Regions from separate parts of the Streptomyces sp. NPDC044571 genome, predicted to be linked through region 2. Evidence: riboswitches for the same ligand, from Rfam matches in the RefSeq annotation. Region 2 holds a riboswitch; each other region holds the start of a gene.

Region 1 (4,649 bases), on a different contig from region 2:
CCGACCAGCACGTGAACGTGCTGAAATCCGACAGAGCACCTACGGACCGGGATGCACGTCAGTCCCGGGGCGGTCCTCCGGGACCGAACGGCGGGGAGCGGGCTGACCGCTGGACGCCGGGCGTACGGGATCCAGACATCCAGACATCCGGACTCCGTGTACCCGAAGGAAGACCGCGCATGAGCAAGCACGTCCTGGCCCAGAACCAGTACGGCAAGGCCGAGAACCGCATCGTGAAGGTGACCCGCAAGGGCAACGACGGATCCTGGCACGAGATCCGCGACCTCAACGTCTCCGTCGCGCTGCGCGGCGAGTTCCGCGACGTCCACCTGACCGGCGACAACGCCAACTGCCTGCCGACCGACACCACCAAGAACACGGTGTACGCCTTCGGCAAGGAGCACGGCATCGCCTCCCCCGAGGCCTTCGGCATCCTCCTCGCGAAGCACTTCGTCTCCTCGCAGTCGCCGATCCGCGAGGCGCAGATCCGCATCGAGGAGTTCGCCTGGGAGCGGATCCCGGTCCCGACGCGCAAGGAGCAGCACTCCTTCGTGCGCAAGGGCCAGGAGGTCCGGACCGCGCAGATCACCTACAGCGAGACGACGGGCCTCCAGGTGATCTCGGGCCTGAAGGACCTGACGGTGATGAACTCGACCAACTCCGAGTTCCACGGCTACATCAAGGACAAGTACACGACGCTGCAGGAGGCGTACGACCGCATCCTGGCGACCAAGGTCACCGCGCGGTGGGCGCACTCGGCACTGGCCGCCGACGACGCCGCGTACGACTGGGACCAGTCGTACAAGAAGGTCCGCAAGAACATGTTGGAGGCCTTCGCGGAGACGTACTCGTACTCGCTGCAGCAGACCCTGAACCAGATGGCCGAGCGCGTGCTCGACAACTGCCCCAAGGTCAACGAGGTGCGCCTCAACCTGCCCAACAAGCACCACTTCCTCGTCGACCTGGAGCCCTTCGGCCTCAAGAACGACAACGAGGTGTACTTCGCGGCGGACCGGATGTACGGCCTGATCGAGGGCACCGTCCACCGCGACGGGGTCCAGCCGGTGATCGCGACGAGCGACTGGATCGTCGCCTAACTCCTGCTCCCCGAACCGCCCCGCTCTTCGACAGGGGCTCCGAGCAGCAGGTTCCAGCGGCCCGCCCGGCCGGTGAGGGTGGTCACGGTGTCCGGGCGTACGTCGAGCCGCCAGAAGGCGGCCGGGGGCAGCTCCAGCGCATACACCGACGCAGCCCGTACGACGGCCTGCTCGACCGGGACCCGGTGCGTTCCTGCGGGCAGGCCGGCCAGCTCCGCGCCGACCCGAGCGATGAGCGCGTCGAGGGACTCCCCGCCGGGCGGGGCGTACGCCGGGTCCGTCAGCCAGCGTTGGACGGCGGCCGGGTCCTGGGCCGCGACCTCGTCCAGGGGGCGGCCCGCCCAGGCGCCGGTGTCCGGACCGCGGAAGCCGGAGTAACCCGGACATTCGGCACCGCGGCCGAATACCGCCTGCCGCGCCGAGTCGTCGAACGGGTGTGCAACGAACTGAACTCGTACAACGGCCCTCTTCATAAGGGGAGCGTAAACGCGGTACGGTCTCACGCGACAACACAAATAAGACGACGGTATGACGGAAGTCCGGTGAGAACCCGGCACGGTCGCGCCACTGTGAACCCGCCCCGAGGGACGGGAAGTCAGACCCGCCACCGTCGTTGTGAGCACCACTGACCGGGACGCGTGTTCCCTCTGGAGGTCCTGCCATGGCCCACTCCGCCGTGCCGTCGACGGGCGCATCCGCCGTCGCCCCCATCTCGCTCTCCGCGCTGACCCCCTGGGCGCTGTTCGCCGGCGTCCTCATGCTCGTCCTGCTCTACCTCGTCGGCGCCGAGCAGGGCGCCACCGCGATCTTCCAGGGCGACGGCATCCACGAGTGGATGCACGACGGCCGCCACCTCCTCGGCTTCCCCTGCCACTGACACCGCGGCAAGGACAGCCCTCACATGAACTCCATCTCACCCCGCACCCTGCTGGTGCGGGGCATGTTGGCCGGCCTGTTCGCAGGTGTGGCCGCCTTCCTCGTCGCGTACCTGCTCGGAGAGTCCAAGGTCGACGCGGCCATCGCCATCGAGGAGGCGGCCTCGGCCGGCCACGACCACGGCGAGGAGATGGCCCCGGTCAGCCGGGCCCTCCAGGCCACCGGCGGCCTCGCCACCGGCACCCTGCTCTACGGGGTCGCGCTCGGCGGCATCGCCGCGCTCGTCTTCTGCTACGCCCTGGGCCGCATCGGGCGGTTCGGCCCGCGGGCCACCGCCGTCCTGGTCTCCACGGGCCTGTTCGTCACCGTCAACCTGGTCCCGTTCCTCAAGTACCCCGCCAACCCGCCCGCTGTCGGCGACCCCGACACCGTCGTCAAGCGGACCACCCTCTTCATCCTGATGATCGCCCTGAGCGTGCTGCTCGGCTCGGGTGCGCTCATCCTGGGCCGCCGCCTGGCGCCCTCATTCGGCAACTGGAACGCCTCCGTCGTCGCCGGTCTCGCCTTCGTGGTGGCCGTCGGCATCGCGTACGCGACCCTGCCCGCCGTCAACGAGGTTCCGGCGGACTTCCCGGCCACCCTCATCTGGCAGTTCCGGCTCACCACCCTGGCCATCCAGACCGTGATGTGGGCGAGTTTCGGCCTCGCCTTCGGATATCTAGCCGAACGCTCCCTTGCGCCGTCCCCCGCACCCAAGGAGGCTGTCCAGCCGACGAGTTGACGATGAGGGGCCGGTTCGTACATGCAGACGGCGATCTGGGAATGGCGCGGCTGGACCGGCGCGGTCCCGTTCTGGCTGAACTCCGTCCTGCTGGCACTGGCCCCGTTCACCGCCGTGCCGCTGCTGGCGCAGATCGGTGTCATCACGGCCCTGGCCGCCCTCGGCGGGCTGGCCCGTCATCTCTGGTCCGGTGACTACGGCCACCCGGCCATCCACCTCGCCGCCGCCCTGATGGGGGCGGCGGCGGTGGTGTTCGTGGTCAGCTGACGCATCCGGGTGAGGGGTGGCTCACTCGTTCGGTGGCGGGTTCGACGCGCCCTCGGATACGGGCCGCGCACCCGGTGCCAGCTGCGAAGACACCCGGATTTTGGTGCTGCAGTGGCTGTGACGCGCCGTCAGTGTCCCGCGTTGTAGTCGGTACTGGGAGCAGCGAGGGGGTCCACTGCTCTCAGGAGACCCGGCCGCCGGTGCCGGTGAATCGGACCAGGAGGGACTTCCATGGCCCGCGCCAAGGTGGTGGTCGGCGTGCTGACAGTGGCTCTGCTCTGCGGCGGCGTAGGGATGTTGCGCAGCACCGAGGGGGCGCGGCCCAGCGCGGTCACCGCCGCCGACGCGCTGCCCTCCCGTGCGCTCGGCCTGTCGGGGCACCGGCGGCTCGTCTCACAGCTGGAGCATGCCGGGCACCAAGCGTCCGGCAAGGGAACCCGGCCTGCGCGGGCCGCCGCCATCGCACCGCTGCGGGCGGTGCGGCCGCTGCGGCTCCACATCCCGAGCCTGGGGGTCGACGTGCCGCTGACCGGCGACGGGGACGAGGCCGCCTGGGACACCGACAGCCCGGCCCCCGGCTCCGCCGGCACCTCCGTGGTCACCGCCGACGACCTGCGCCTGGCCGAGCTGCGGCGCGGCCTGACCGTCGAGATCGCCCGAGCGGATCACCGTATCGCCGTGTTCACCGTCGACCGGGTCTCGCCCGCCGGGGTCACCCGGCGCGGACAGCGGGCGGGGCGGGCCCAACTGCGCCTGGTCAGCGGGGAAACGACCGTGATGGCCCGGCTGACGGGCCAACGCCGTACGCGCTGAACCCGGGCGTACGAGCCGCTGATCCCGCGGGGTGATCCGGAGGGTGATCCGGAGGGGTGACTTCGTCCGCCGGTCGGGGGCTTTCGCAGCCGCGGCGGGGAGGGGGCGGGCGCGTCGGGGCACACCCCTCGCATGAGCGGGACGCGGCACGCACGGATGGCACTGGCCAGGGCACTTTCGGTGGCCTGCGTCGTGCTGCTGTGCCTGTTCGGGGCCGGTCCGGCCACCGCGGCGGCTGCGGCCGCGGCCGGGGCCGAGCGCCCCGGGTCGACCGCGCCGGGCGAACCGGGCTCCCCCGCCGAGGGCGAATCCGATCCGGCCGCGGAACCCGAGGCACGGCCCGTGGTCCGGCCGGCCGTGCGCGGGACTCCGGGCGTACGGCAGTTGCCGCAGCCCGTGTTTCACGTGAAACACGCCGATCAGCCGGGCACCGCCGCCCCCAGCGGGACGGCCGGGCCGATGCTGTCCGCGGGGACGGTACGGAGTGTGGTCCTGCGCTGCTGAGCGAACCGAGCAGCAGAGCAACGCCCACGCACCCCTCCGAACACCGTGAGGTTCCCGCATGCCCATCGACCCGTACACCGCTCTCAACGCCATGCTCCGCGCCGAGGCCGCCCGCTGCACCCCGCCGGCGGCCCGTCAACCCGACCCCGAGGAGGCGGCCGCGGCCGCCGACACCGCTGCCGCGGCGCGGGGCGAGGATCGCGCGGGCGAGTGAAAGGGACCGAACCGGGACCGTGCACGCCGCCCGAGGCGTGGGCACGGTCCCGGCTCGGTCACGCGGAGACAGGGCTCAGGGCTCCCGGGTGTGGTAG
Region 2 (4,649 bases):
GGTCTTCCCGCTGCCGTTGCGGCCGAGCAGGACCAGCGCCCGGCCCTCGGCGATGGCGAAGTCCACGCCGGACAGGACCGCCGGGCCGTCCTCGTACGCATAGCCGGCGCCGGACAGTTCCACCAACGGGTTCACAGGTAGAGCCCCTTCAGGGTGAGGGTCAGCGTGATCAGGGCGGCGAGCAGGGCTCCGGACGCCGCCAGGAACCGCCAGGACACGGCCGCCTCGGGTACGAGCACCCGCAGCGCGCCGTCGTAGCCCCGCCCGGCCAGGCCCACCTGGAGCCGGGCCGCGCGGTCGAAGGCCCGTACGAACGAGGTGGCGGCGAGCCCGGCGAGCGAGCGCCACACCGCCGCCCGCCCCGCCTGCCCCAGCCGGGCCGCCTGGGCGCGCCGCACCTGGGCCAGGGAGTCCAGCAGCAGGAAGCCGATCCGGTACATGACCAGCGCCACGTCCACCACCGGTGCCGGGACCCCGGCCCGGACCAGCCGGGGCAGGACGTCCGAGACCGGGGTGGTGAAGGCGAACAGCAGTATCCCGAGGGAGGCCGCGGAGGTACGCAGCAGCAGCTCGGCGGCGTGCCGCGGGCCGTCCGGGGCCGGCGCGAGCAGCCCCGCCGGGCCGCCCACCGCGAACAGCAGGGGCACCGCCCCCGTGAAGCAGAAGCCCAGCGGAATCCGGAAGGCGCGCCAGAGCTGCCGGCCGGACACCCCAGCCGGGCCGAGGAGCACCGCGAGCGTTGCGGCGGCGGTCAGGGGCCCGCCCGGCCAGGGCGGCAGGCACACGGCCGTGACCGTGAGCCCGAGCCCCAGGAGGGCCTTCTCCAGTGGATGGCGGCCTCGCCAGCGGCTGCTGTGGGCCGCCACGTCGATCGGCAGCACCGGCTACGACTCCGCCGACTCTGCTCCGGCCTCGGCCCGCGCCTGGGCGAGCCCCTGGCGGCGGCCCTTGCGCACCCCGAAGTAGTACGCGAGCACGCCCGCGCCCAGCGCGGCCTGCAGGGCGAACAGCGCCGACTCCACCTCGCCGGAGGGGGGCTCGTACAGGGGCGAGAACCACGGCTCGTAGTCCGGCTTGAGCTCCGTGATGGCCATCTCCGCCTGGGCGTCCGCACCGGTGAAGGGCTCCTCCTTGCCCTCGCCCATGCCCAGGGCGATCGGCAGGACGGCCAGCGCGGCCACCAGGAGCAGCAGCAGGCCGTTGACCTTCGCGTTGCGGCTCATCTTCCGGCTCATCAGACGGCCGCCTTCTGCTCGGTGGAACCGGTGAGCTTCGCCACGCCCAGCCGGACCAGGTCCGACTTGCTGGACTGCATCAGCAGCCGCATCACGAGGACGGTGAGCAGGCCCTCGCTGACGGCCAGCGGGATCTGCGTGACCGCGAAGATGCCGCCGAACTTCAGGAGCGCGCCCGGGAAGCCGCTGCCCGGGTCCGGGAAGGCCAGGGCCAGCTGCACGGAGGTCACGCAGTAGGTGACCAGGTCGGCGAAGAAGGCGCCGAAGAAGACGGTCACCATCAGCGGGACGCCGGAGCGCCGCAGCAGCACGTAGACCCCGTAGCCCGCCCAGGGGCCGGCGATGGCCATGGAGAAGACGTTCGCGCCGAGTGTGGTCAGGCCGCCGTGGGCCAGCAGCAGCGCCTGGAAGAGGAGGGTGATCGTGCCGAGCACCGCCATGATCGGCGGCCGGAACAGGATCGCCCCGAGCCCGGTCCCGGTGGGATGCGAGCAACTTCCCGTCACCGAGGGGATCTTCAGGGCGGACAGGACGAACGTGAACGCACCGGACGCTCCGAGCAGCAGCGTGCTCTCCGGGTTCGCCTTCACCTCGCGGGTGAGGGCGCGTACGCCGTGGACGACGAACGGAGCGGACGCGGCGCCCCAGGCGACCGCGTGCAGCGGGGGCAGGAAGCCCTCGGCTATATGCATGAGTGGGAGACCTCTCCAGCACCTCGTGGATGGACAACGCGCCCCGGCCGGTCTCCTGGCTCACGGGTGATGATGCCCGGGCTCCGCCTTCCCGGGCCGTGCGAAGACTCCCGCGCAGCCCAGTGGCTTCCCGCTGGGGGCACCCCAGTGGTGGCTGGGGGAGGAGCCGGACTTCCCGTTCACAGTGGCGAGGGCCGCACCGGATTTCCACCGGTTTCCCGAACACCAAGGCCCGCTGACCCTAGTCGGCCGGACGGACCGGTAACAACCCGGCCCAAACCCGCCCACAGGACGGAGGGATTCCGTTTCGTCGCCCCGCCTCCCGTCCCCCGCACGGGTGCGGCCCGGTGGCGGCCCCGGTCGCCCGTGCCCAGGCTGGGGGCGTGGCTGCCGACTACGACTACTCCGACCTCAGCGCCGTCTACGTGAACTGCACCCTCAAACGTTCCCCCGAGACGAGCAACACCGAGGGGCTGATCGACCGGAGCCGGGCCGTCATGGAGGCGGCCGGCGCCCGTACTTCGCTGATCCGCGCCGTCGACCACGACATCGCGACCGGCGTCTGGCCGGACATGACCGAGCACGGCTGGGAGAGCGACCAGTGGCCCGTCCTCTACAGCCAGATCATGGCCGCCGACATCCTCGTGCTGTGCGGACCGATCTGGCTCGGCGACAACAGCTCCGTCATGAAGCAGGTCGTCGAGCGGCTCTACGCCTGCTCCTCGCTCCTGAACGAGCAGGGGCAGTACGCCTATTACGGACGGGTCGGCGGTGCCCTGATCACCGGCAACGAGGACGGCGTGAAGCACTGCGCCATGAACGTCCTCTACAGCCTCCAGCACCTCGGCTACGCCATCCCGCCGCAGGCGGACGCGGGCTGGATCGGGGAGGCCGGGCCGGGACCCTCCTATCTCGACCCGGGATCGGGCGGCCCCGAGAACGACTTCACCAACAGGAACACGACCTTCATGTCCTGGAACCTGATGCACCTGGCCGCACTGCTCAAACGCGCGGGCGGGATCCCGGCCCACGGCAACCAGCGCTCGGAGTGGGACGCGGGCTGCCGCTTCGACTTCCCGAACCCCGAGCACCGCTGAGGCCGCCGGTGCCGGTCAGCCGCAGGTGTTGCGGTGGGCGACGTCCAGCACGAACCGCTCGGGCGCGTGCAGCGTGAAGGTGCGGAAGGCCGGCTTGCCCCGGAAGGCTGCGCCGAAGGTGACGTACCCCTCGAAGTCACCGGTCAGCGCGAGCCCCTTCAGCCGGGGCAGATGGATCGTGACGAGCTTCGGGCCGTGGTAGACGCTCTGCCCGGCACGGTTGTGCGCCTCGGCGGGATGCAGGCGGATCTGGAGGAAGTGCGTGCCGGCCAGGGGTACGGGCTTGCCGGACCCGTCCTGGACCAGCTTCGGCACGCGGGTGACGGCGACCTGGGGGACGTGCCCCCGCAGGTCGATGACGATCCGGTCGTACGTGCAGTGCCCGCCCCAGCGGGCGTTGACGACGAGCGGAGTGCGCGGGGCGGTGGCGGTGGCCGGCGCGGTGGAGGCCGGAGCGGCGAGAGCGGTCCCGGCGGTGAGCAGGGCTCCGGTGGCGAGGGCCACCACCCGCCGGCGGTGCGGATGGTTCATGGCGTCCCCCTGATTCGGGAGAGACGGGGACAGTGTCATCGGGAAAGACATCCCCGCTCTTCCCGCGGTTCCACCCGAAACGGGCAAAATCGGTAAAAACTTCTCAGCGGGTCAGGAGGGCGTCCAGCTCGGCGTCGAGGTCGTAGTACCGGTGCTCCCGGCCCCGCGGCACCAGCTCGACCAGCCGCCGGCACAGCATGCGCACGTCCTTCGCGCGGGCGGAGACGACGCAGCCGTGCACACCGTTGCTGAAGGAGAGGAAGACGCGGGGCTCGCTGCCCGCCCACCCCGGCCACACCCGCACGTCCCCGTCACCGGTGGCGCAGGCCTCCCCGTCGAGCAGCAGGTCCCGGGCGAACACCCAGCGGGCCAGGCGGGTCCCGTCCCCCAGGAAGTCGACGCACAGCTCGTAGGGCCGCTCGGGCCGGTAGACGAATGCGCCGAGGATCGGCAGCGGGGCCGGTGCGGCATCCAACAGGAGGGGGAGGACGCCGTGCTCGGTGCCGGTCATGGGGTGGGCCTCTCTTCGGGCGCGGGTCAGGCGCGGGCGAGGATCGCGGGTGTACCCGCGACTACCCCCGTCCGGCGAAAGTCCTCACTCCCAGGCCCCTGATTTCCCCGAATCCGCCGTCCGGCCCAACCCCGCCGGGCGCCCCGGGCCCCTCAGCACTCGATGACGTTGACCGCGAGGCCGCCGCGGGCCGTCTCCTTGTACTTGACCTTCATATCGGCGCCCGTCTCCTTCATGGTCTTGATGACCTTGTCGAGGGAGACCTTGTGGGAGCCGTCGCCGCGCATCGCCATCCTGGCCGCCGTGACCGCCTTGACCGCGGCCATGCCGTTGCGCTCGATGCACGGGATCTGCACCAGGCCGCCGACCGGGTCGCAGGTCAGGCCCAGGTTGTGCTCCATGCCGATCTCGGCCGCGTTCTCCACCTGCTCCGGGGAGCCGCCGAGGACCTCGGCCAGGGCGCCGGCCGCCATCGAGCAGGCCGAGCCGACCTCGCCCTGACAGCCGACCTCGGCGCCGGAGATCGAGGCGTTCTCCTTGAACAGCATGCCGATCGCGCCCGCCGCCAGCAGGAAGCGGACCA
Region 3 (4,649 bases), on a different contig from region 2:
CCGAGGTCTCCGTCATCGGTGTCGCGCTGCTGCTGCTCGCCATCGTCGCGGGCGGCTGGGTCGCCGAGTCCTCCCTCGCGTCCACCTTCACCCTGGAGAAGGAGACGCTGGTCCTGTGGATGATCGGGTACGGCTTCATCGCCTCGGTGCTGCCGGTGTGGATGCTGCTCGCACCCCGCGACTACCTCTCCACCTTCATGAAGGTCGGCACGATCGGGCTGCTCGCGCTGGGCGTGGTCATCGCCATGCCGATGCTGAAGATGCCGGCGATCACCGACTTCGCCACGCGCGGGGACGGCCCGGTCTTCGCCGGCTCGATGTTCCCCTTCGTGTTCATCACCATCGCCTGCGGAGCCCTGTCCGGCTTCCACGCGCTGGTCTCCTCCGGCACCACGCCGAAGATGATCCAGAAGGAGACCCAGGTCCGGGTCATCGGCTACGGCGCCATGCTGACCGAGTCCTGCGTCGCCGTCATGGCGATGATCGCGGCCACCATCATCGAGCCCGGGCTCTTCTTCGCCGTGAACTCCCCCGCCGGGGTCATCGGCACCACCGTCCAGACCGCCTCGCAGGCGGTGTCCGACTTCGGCTTCGCCATCTCACCGGAGTTCCTCACCCAGGCCGCGAAGGACGTCGAGGAGGCCTCCCTGCTCTCCCGCACGGGTGGCGCGCCGACGTTCGCACTCGGGATGTCGGAGATCTTCTCGGCCGTGATCGGCGGCGCCGGGATGAAGGCGTTCTGGTACCACTTCGCCATCATGTTCGAGGCCCTGTTCATCCTGACCACGGTCGACGCCGGCACTCGGGTCGGCCGGTTCATGCTCCAGGACACCCTCGGCAACGTGCACAAGTCCTTCAGGAACGTGAGCTGGAAGCCCGGTGTGTGGCTGGCCAGCGCGGTCGTGGTCGGCGGCTGGGGCTACTTCCTGTGGGTCGGCGTCAAGGACCCGCTGGGCGGCATCAACCAGCTGTTCCCGCTGTTCGGCATCGCGAACCAGCTCCTCGCCGCGGTGGCCCTGGCCGTCTGCACGACCCTGCTGGTGAAGTCGGGTCGGCTCAAGTGGGTCTGGGTGACCGGGGTTCCGCTGGCCTGGGACGTGGCCGTCACCCTCACCGCGAGCTACCAGAAGGTTTTCTCCGACGACGTCAAGATCGGCTTCTTCGCGCAGCGCGACAAGTACCAGCAGGGCATCGACGCCGGGAAGGTGCTCAAGCCCGCCAAGAACATGGACGAGATGCACACCGTGGTCACCAACGCCACGGTCGACGGCGTGCTGTCGGCGCTCTTCGCCCTCCTGATCATCATCGTCCTGCTGGACGCGGCCCGGACCTGCCTGAAGGCAGTCCGCGCGCCGGAGTCGGCCACGCTGTCCGAGGTCCCGTGGACCGAGTCGAAGATCATCGCTCCGGCCGGGCTGATCGCGACGGCCGAGGAGCGGGCCGAGCTCGCCGCCGCCGGCCTCGACTCGGGCGGCGGCCGCGCCAAGGAGCCGGTGGCGTGAGCGGCGTCCGCGGGGCGCTGGCGAAGGCGCGGTTCTTCGTACGGGAGTTCTCGGGTGAGGCGGCCTACGACCGGTACGTCGCCCACGCCCGCTCGCACGAGCCGGACGCCGAGGTCATGACCCGGCGCGCCTTCGAACGCGCCCGCACCGACGCGCGCGAGGGCGACCCCCGCGAGGGCTTCCGCTGCTGCTGAGCCGGTATCCGCACGAAGGGCCCCGCCGCACCGGCGGGGCCCTTCGGCGTGCTCAGCGCACCCCACCCCCGGCTTCCCCTCACTGAATTCCAGCCGCAGTCCTTCGATCTCGCGGGCGCCTATCCGGGCGAGAGTTTCGAATTCCTCGGTCAGCATGTGGGGCCGGTCGGTCATCACGGTGATGCCTCGCTCGCCTTCTTCGACGGTGCTGTCTCCGACGATGGCGCCGGGCGCCGACAGCCGTACTGCACACTCGACCGCATGGACTTCGAGATACGCAGGGCCGCACCCGCCGAGTACGAGCGGCTGGGTCGGATCACCGGGCTGGCTTACACCGGGGACGGGCTGCTCGACCTGAACGACGACGACACCTACCTGAACGTCCTGCGCGATGTCGCGGGCCGAGCCGGCGACGGCGAGATCCTCGTCGCCGTCCAGGACGGGGAGCTCCTCGGCGGGGTGACCTTCGCCGCGCCCGGCAGCCCGCTCGCCGACATCGCCGGACCGGACGAGGCCGAATTCCGGATGCTGGCGGTGGCTGCCGCAGCCCGCGGGAAGGGCGTCGGGGAGGCTCTCGTACGGGCCTGCATCGAGCGGGCCCGGGCCGTCGACGGGGTCACGGCCCTGGTCCTGTCCACCCAGCCGGCCATGCGGGGCGCCCAGCGGCTCTACACGCGCCTGGGCTTCGTGCGGACTCCCGAGCGGGACTGGTCGCCGATCCCCGCGCTGAGGCTGCTCACCTACCGGCTGGAGCTGTGACGCCACGCTCAGCAAGCACCAACACGACCAGCGCCGACACAACATGTGGGGGTGCACGCAGCAACGGCCCCCCACATGTATGCTCGTGCTCGCTGTCGCCGCAGGGGAATCCGGTGCGAATCCGGAACTGTCCCGCAACGGTATGACGTACACCCACGGTGCTACCGCAAGTCCGAGGACCTGCCGACAGTGCGCCCGGCTCGACCGAACCGGGTGCCGATTCGTCCGGGCCTCGCGGTTGGGCCGGTGGACGCCATGCGGCCTGCGCGCTCCTTGCCCTGCCCGCACGCGCTTCCCCCTGCCCCGACCCGCCGTTGACCGGGCCGAGCGAGGGAGAGCTCCCCGTGACCATCGCGCCTTCCGCACCGCGCGCCGAGTCCGACCACCCCGAGACCGAGGGTCCGGGGGCCGCGCTGCTGCGTACCCTCACCGAGCTGACGGCCGACCTCCCCGACACCGACCCCGGCCGGGTCGCCGCCGCCGCGCTGCGCGGACGCAGCTCCGCCGCCGACGAGGCCGAACTGCGCGCGCTGGCCACCGAAGCCGCCGCCGGGCTGATCTCCGAGGACCCGGCGTACTCCCGGCTCGCCGCCCGGCTGCTGACGATGGCCGTCGCGGACGAGGCCGCCGGCCAGGGGGCCACCTCCTTCTCCGCCTCCGTCGCGGTCGGCCACCGCGAGGGCCTGATCGCCGACCGCACGGCCCGGTTCGTGGCGCTGCACGCGAGCCGCCTCGACGCGCTGGTCGAGCACAGCCTCGCCGAGGGCGCCGACGACCGCTTCGGCTTCTTCGGCCTGCGCACCCTGCACAGCCGCTACCTGCTGCGCCACCCGATCACCCGCCAGGTCGTCGAGACGCCGCAGCACTTCATGCTGCGCGTGGCCTGCGGCCTCGCCGAGAACGACAGCGTCCAGGCCGTCGAGGAAGTGGCCTCGCTCTACCGGTTGATGAGCCGCCTGGACTACCTGCCGTCCTCCCCCACGCTCTTCAACTCCGGCACCCGGCACCCGCAGATGTCCTCCTGCTACCTGCTGGACTCCCCGCTGGACGAGCTCGACTCGATCTACGACCGCTACCACCAGGTCGCCCGCCTCTCCAAGCACGCCGGCGGCATCGGCCTCTCGTACTCCCGCATCCGCGCCCGCGGTTCACTGATCCGCGGCACCAACGGCCACTCCAACGGCATCGTGCCGTTCCTGAAGACCCTCGACGCCTCCGTCGCCGCCGTGAACCAGGGCGGCCGCCGCAAGGGCGCCGCCGCCGTCTACCTGGAGACCTGGCACGCGGACATCGAGGAGTTCCTGGAGCTGCGCGACAACACCGGCGAGGACCAGCGCCGAACGCACAACCTCAACCTGGCGCACTGGGTGCCGGACGAGTTCATGCGGCGCGTGAACGCCGACGCCGACTGGTCGCTGTTCTCCCCGGCCGACGTGCCCGAGCTCGTCGACCTGTACGGCGACGATTTCGACGCCGCCTACCGCAAGGCCGAGGCGGCGGGCCTCGCGAAGAAGACCATGCCGGCCCGCGACCTGTACGGCCGCATGATGCGCACCCTCGCGCAGACCGGCCAGGGCTGGATGACGTTCAAGGACGCCTCCAACCGGACCGCGAACCAGACCGCCCTGCCCGGCACTGTGGTCCACTCCTCGAACCTGTGCACCGAGATCATCGAGGTCACCAACGACGGCGAGACCGCCGTGTGCAACCTCGGCTCGGTCAACCTCGGCGCCTTCGTGCTCCCCGGGACGGGTGAGATGGACTGGGAGCGCCTCGACGAGACGGTCCGCACCGCCGTGACCTTCCTCGACCGCGTCGTGGACATCAACTTCTACCCGACCGAGCAGGCCGGCCGCTCCAACGCCAAGTGGCGTCCGGTGGGCCTGGGTGCGATGGGTCTGCAGGACGTCTTCTTCAAGCTGCGCCTGCCCTTCGACTCCGCCGAGGCCAAGGCGCTCTCCACGAAGATCGCCGAGCGGATCATGCTGGCGGCCTACGAGGCCTCCGCCGACCTGGCCGAGCGGCACGGCACGCTCCCGGCCTGGGAGCAGACCCGTACCGCCCAGGGCGTGCTGCACCCCGACCACTACGACGTCGAGCTCAGCTGGCCGGAGCGCTGGGACGCGCTGCGCGCCCGCATCGCGACCACCGGTATGCGCAACTCGCTGCTCCTCGCCATCGCCCCGACGGCGAC

What was found. A riboswitch is a leader RNA that binds a small molecule or an ion and turns the genes downstream of it on or off. The one in region 2 is predicted to bind cobalamin.
Region 1: linked by a shared signal. The riboswitch ahead of AB0B01_RS13895 (CbtB-domain containing protein) and the one ahead of AB0B01_RS14580 (energy-coupling factor ABC transporter permease) in region 2 are both predicted to bind cobalamin.
Region 3: linked by a shared signal. The riboswitch ahead of AB0B01_RS14925 (ribonucleoside-diphosphate reductase subunit alpha) and the one ahead of AB0B01_RS14580 (energy-coupling factor ABC transporter permease) in region 2 are both predicted to bind cobalamin.

Annotation. Positions count from the first base shown of each region.
Region 1 is NZ_JBEZBN010000021.1:33,583-38,231, forward strand. Features, by position in the region: gene pucL (factor-independent urate hydroxylase) at 180-1,097, shown strand; gene AB0B01_RS13890 (histidine phosphatase family protein) at 1,094-1,570, opposite strand; cobalamin riboswitch at 1,570-1,721, shown strand; gene AB0B01_RS13895 (CbtB-domain containing protein) at 1,759-1,974, shown strand; gene AB0B01_RS13900 (CbtA family protein) at 1,999-2,754, shown strand; gene AB0B01_RS13905 (hypothetical protein) at 2,776-3,021, shown strand; gene AB0B01_RS13910 (class F sortase) at 3,253-3,834, shown strand; gene AB0B01_RS13915 (hypothetical protein) at 3,967-4,338, shown strand; gene AB0B01_RS13920 (hypothetical protein) at 4,397-4,552, shown strand; gene AB0B01_RS13925 (hypothetical protein) at 4,628-4,649, opposite strand, start outside.
Region 2 is NZ_JBEZBN010000022.1:86,387-91,035, reverse strand. Features, by position in the region: gene AB0B01_RS14595 (ATP-binding cassette domain-containing protein) at 1-135, opposite strand, end outside; gene cbiQ (cobalt ECF transporter T component CbiQ) at 132-881, opposite strand; gene AB0B01_RS14585 (energy-coupling factor ABC transporter substrate-binding protein) at 885-1,223, opposite strand; gene AB0B01_RS14580 (energy-coupling factor ABC transporter permease) at 1,235-1,927, opposite strand; cobalamin riboswitch at 1,955-2,196, opposite strand; gene AB0B01_RS14575 (flavodoxin family protein) at 2,311-3,024, shown strand; gene AB0B01_RS14570 (hypothetical protein) at 3,040-3,555, opposite strand; gene AB0B01_RS14565 (SsgA family sporulation/cell division regulator) at 3,659-4,066, opposite strand; gene AB0B01_RS14560 (L-serine ammonia-lyase) at 4,219-4,649, opposite strand, start outside.
Region 3 is NZ_JBEZBN010000023.1:64,115-68,763, reverse strand. Features, by position in the region: gene AB0B01_RS14940 (carbon starvation CstA family protein) at 1-1,502, shown strand, start outside; gene AB0B01_RS14935 (YbdD/YjiX family protein) at 1,499-1,696, shown strand; gene AB0B01_RS14930 (GNAT family N-acetyltransferase) at 1,958-2,455, shown strand; cobalamin riboswitch at 2,518-2,658, shown strand; gene AB0B01_RS14925 (ribonucleoside-diphosphate reductase subunit alpha) at 2,800-4,649, shown strand, end outside.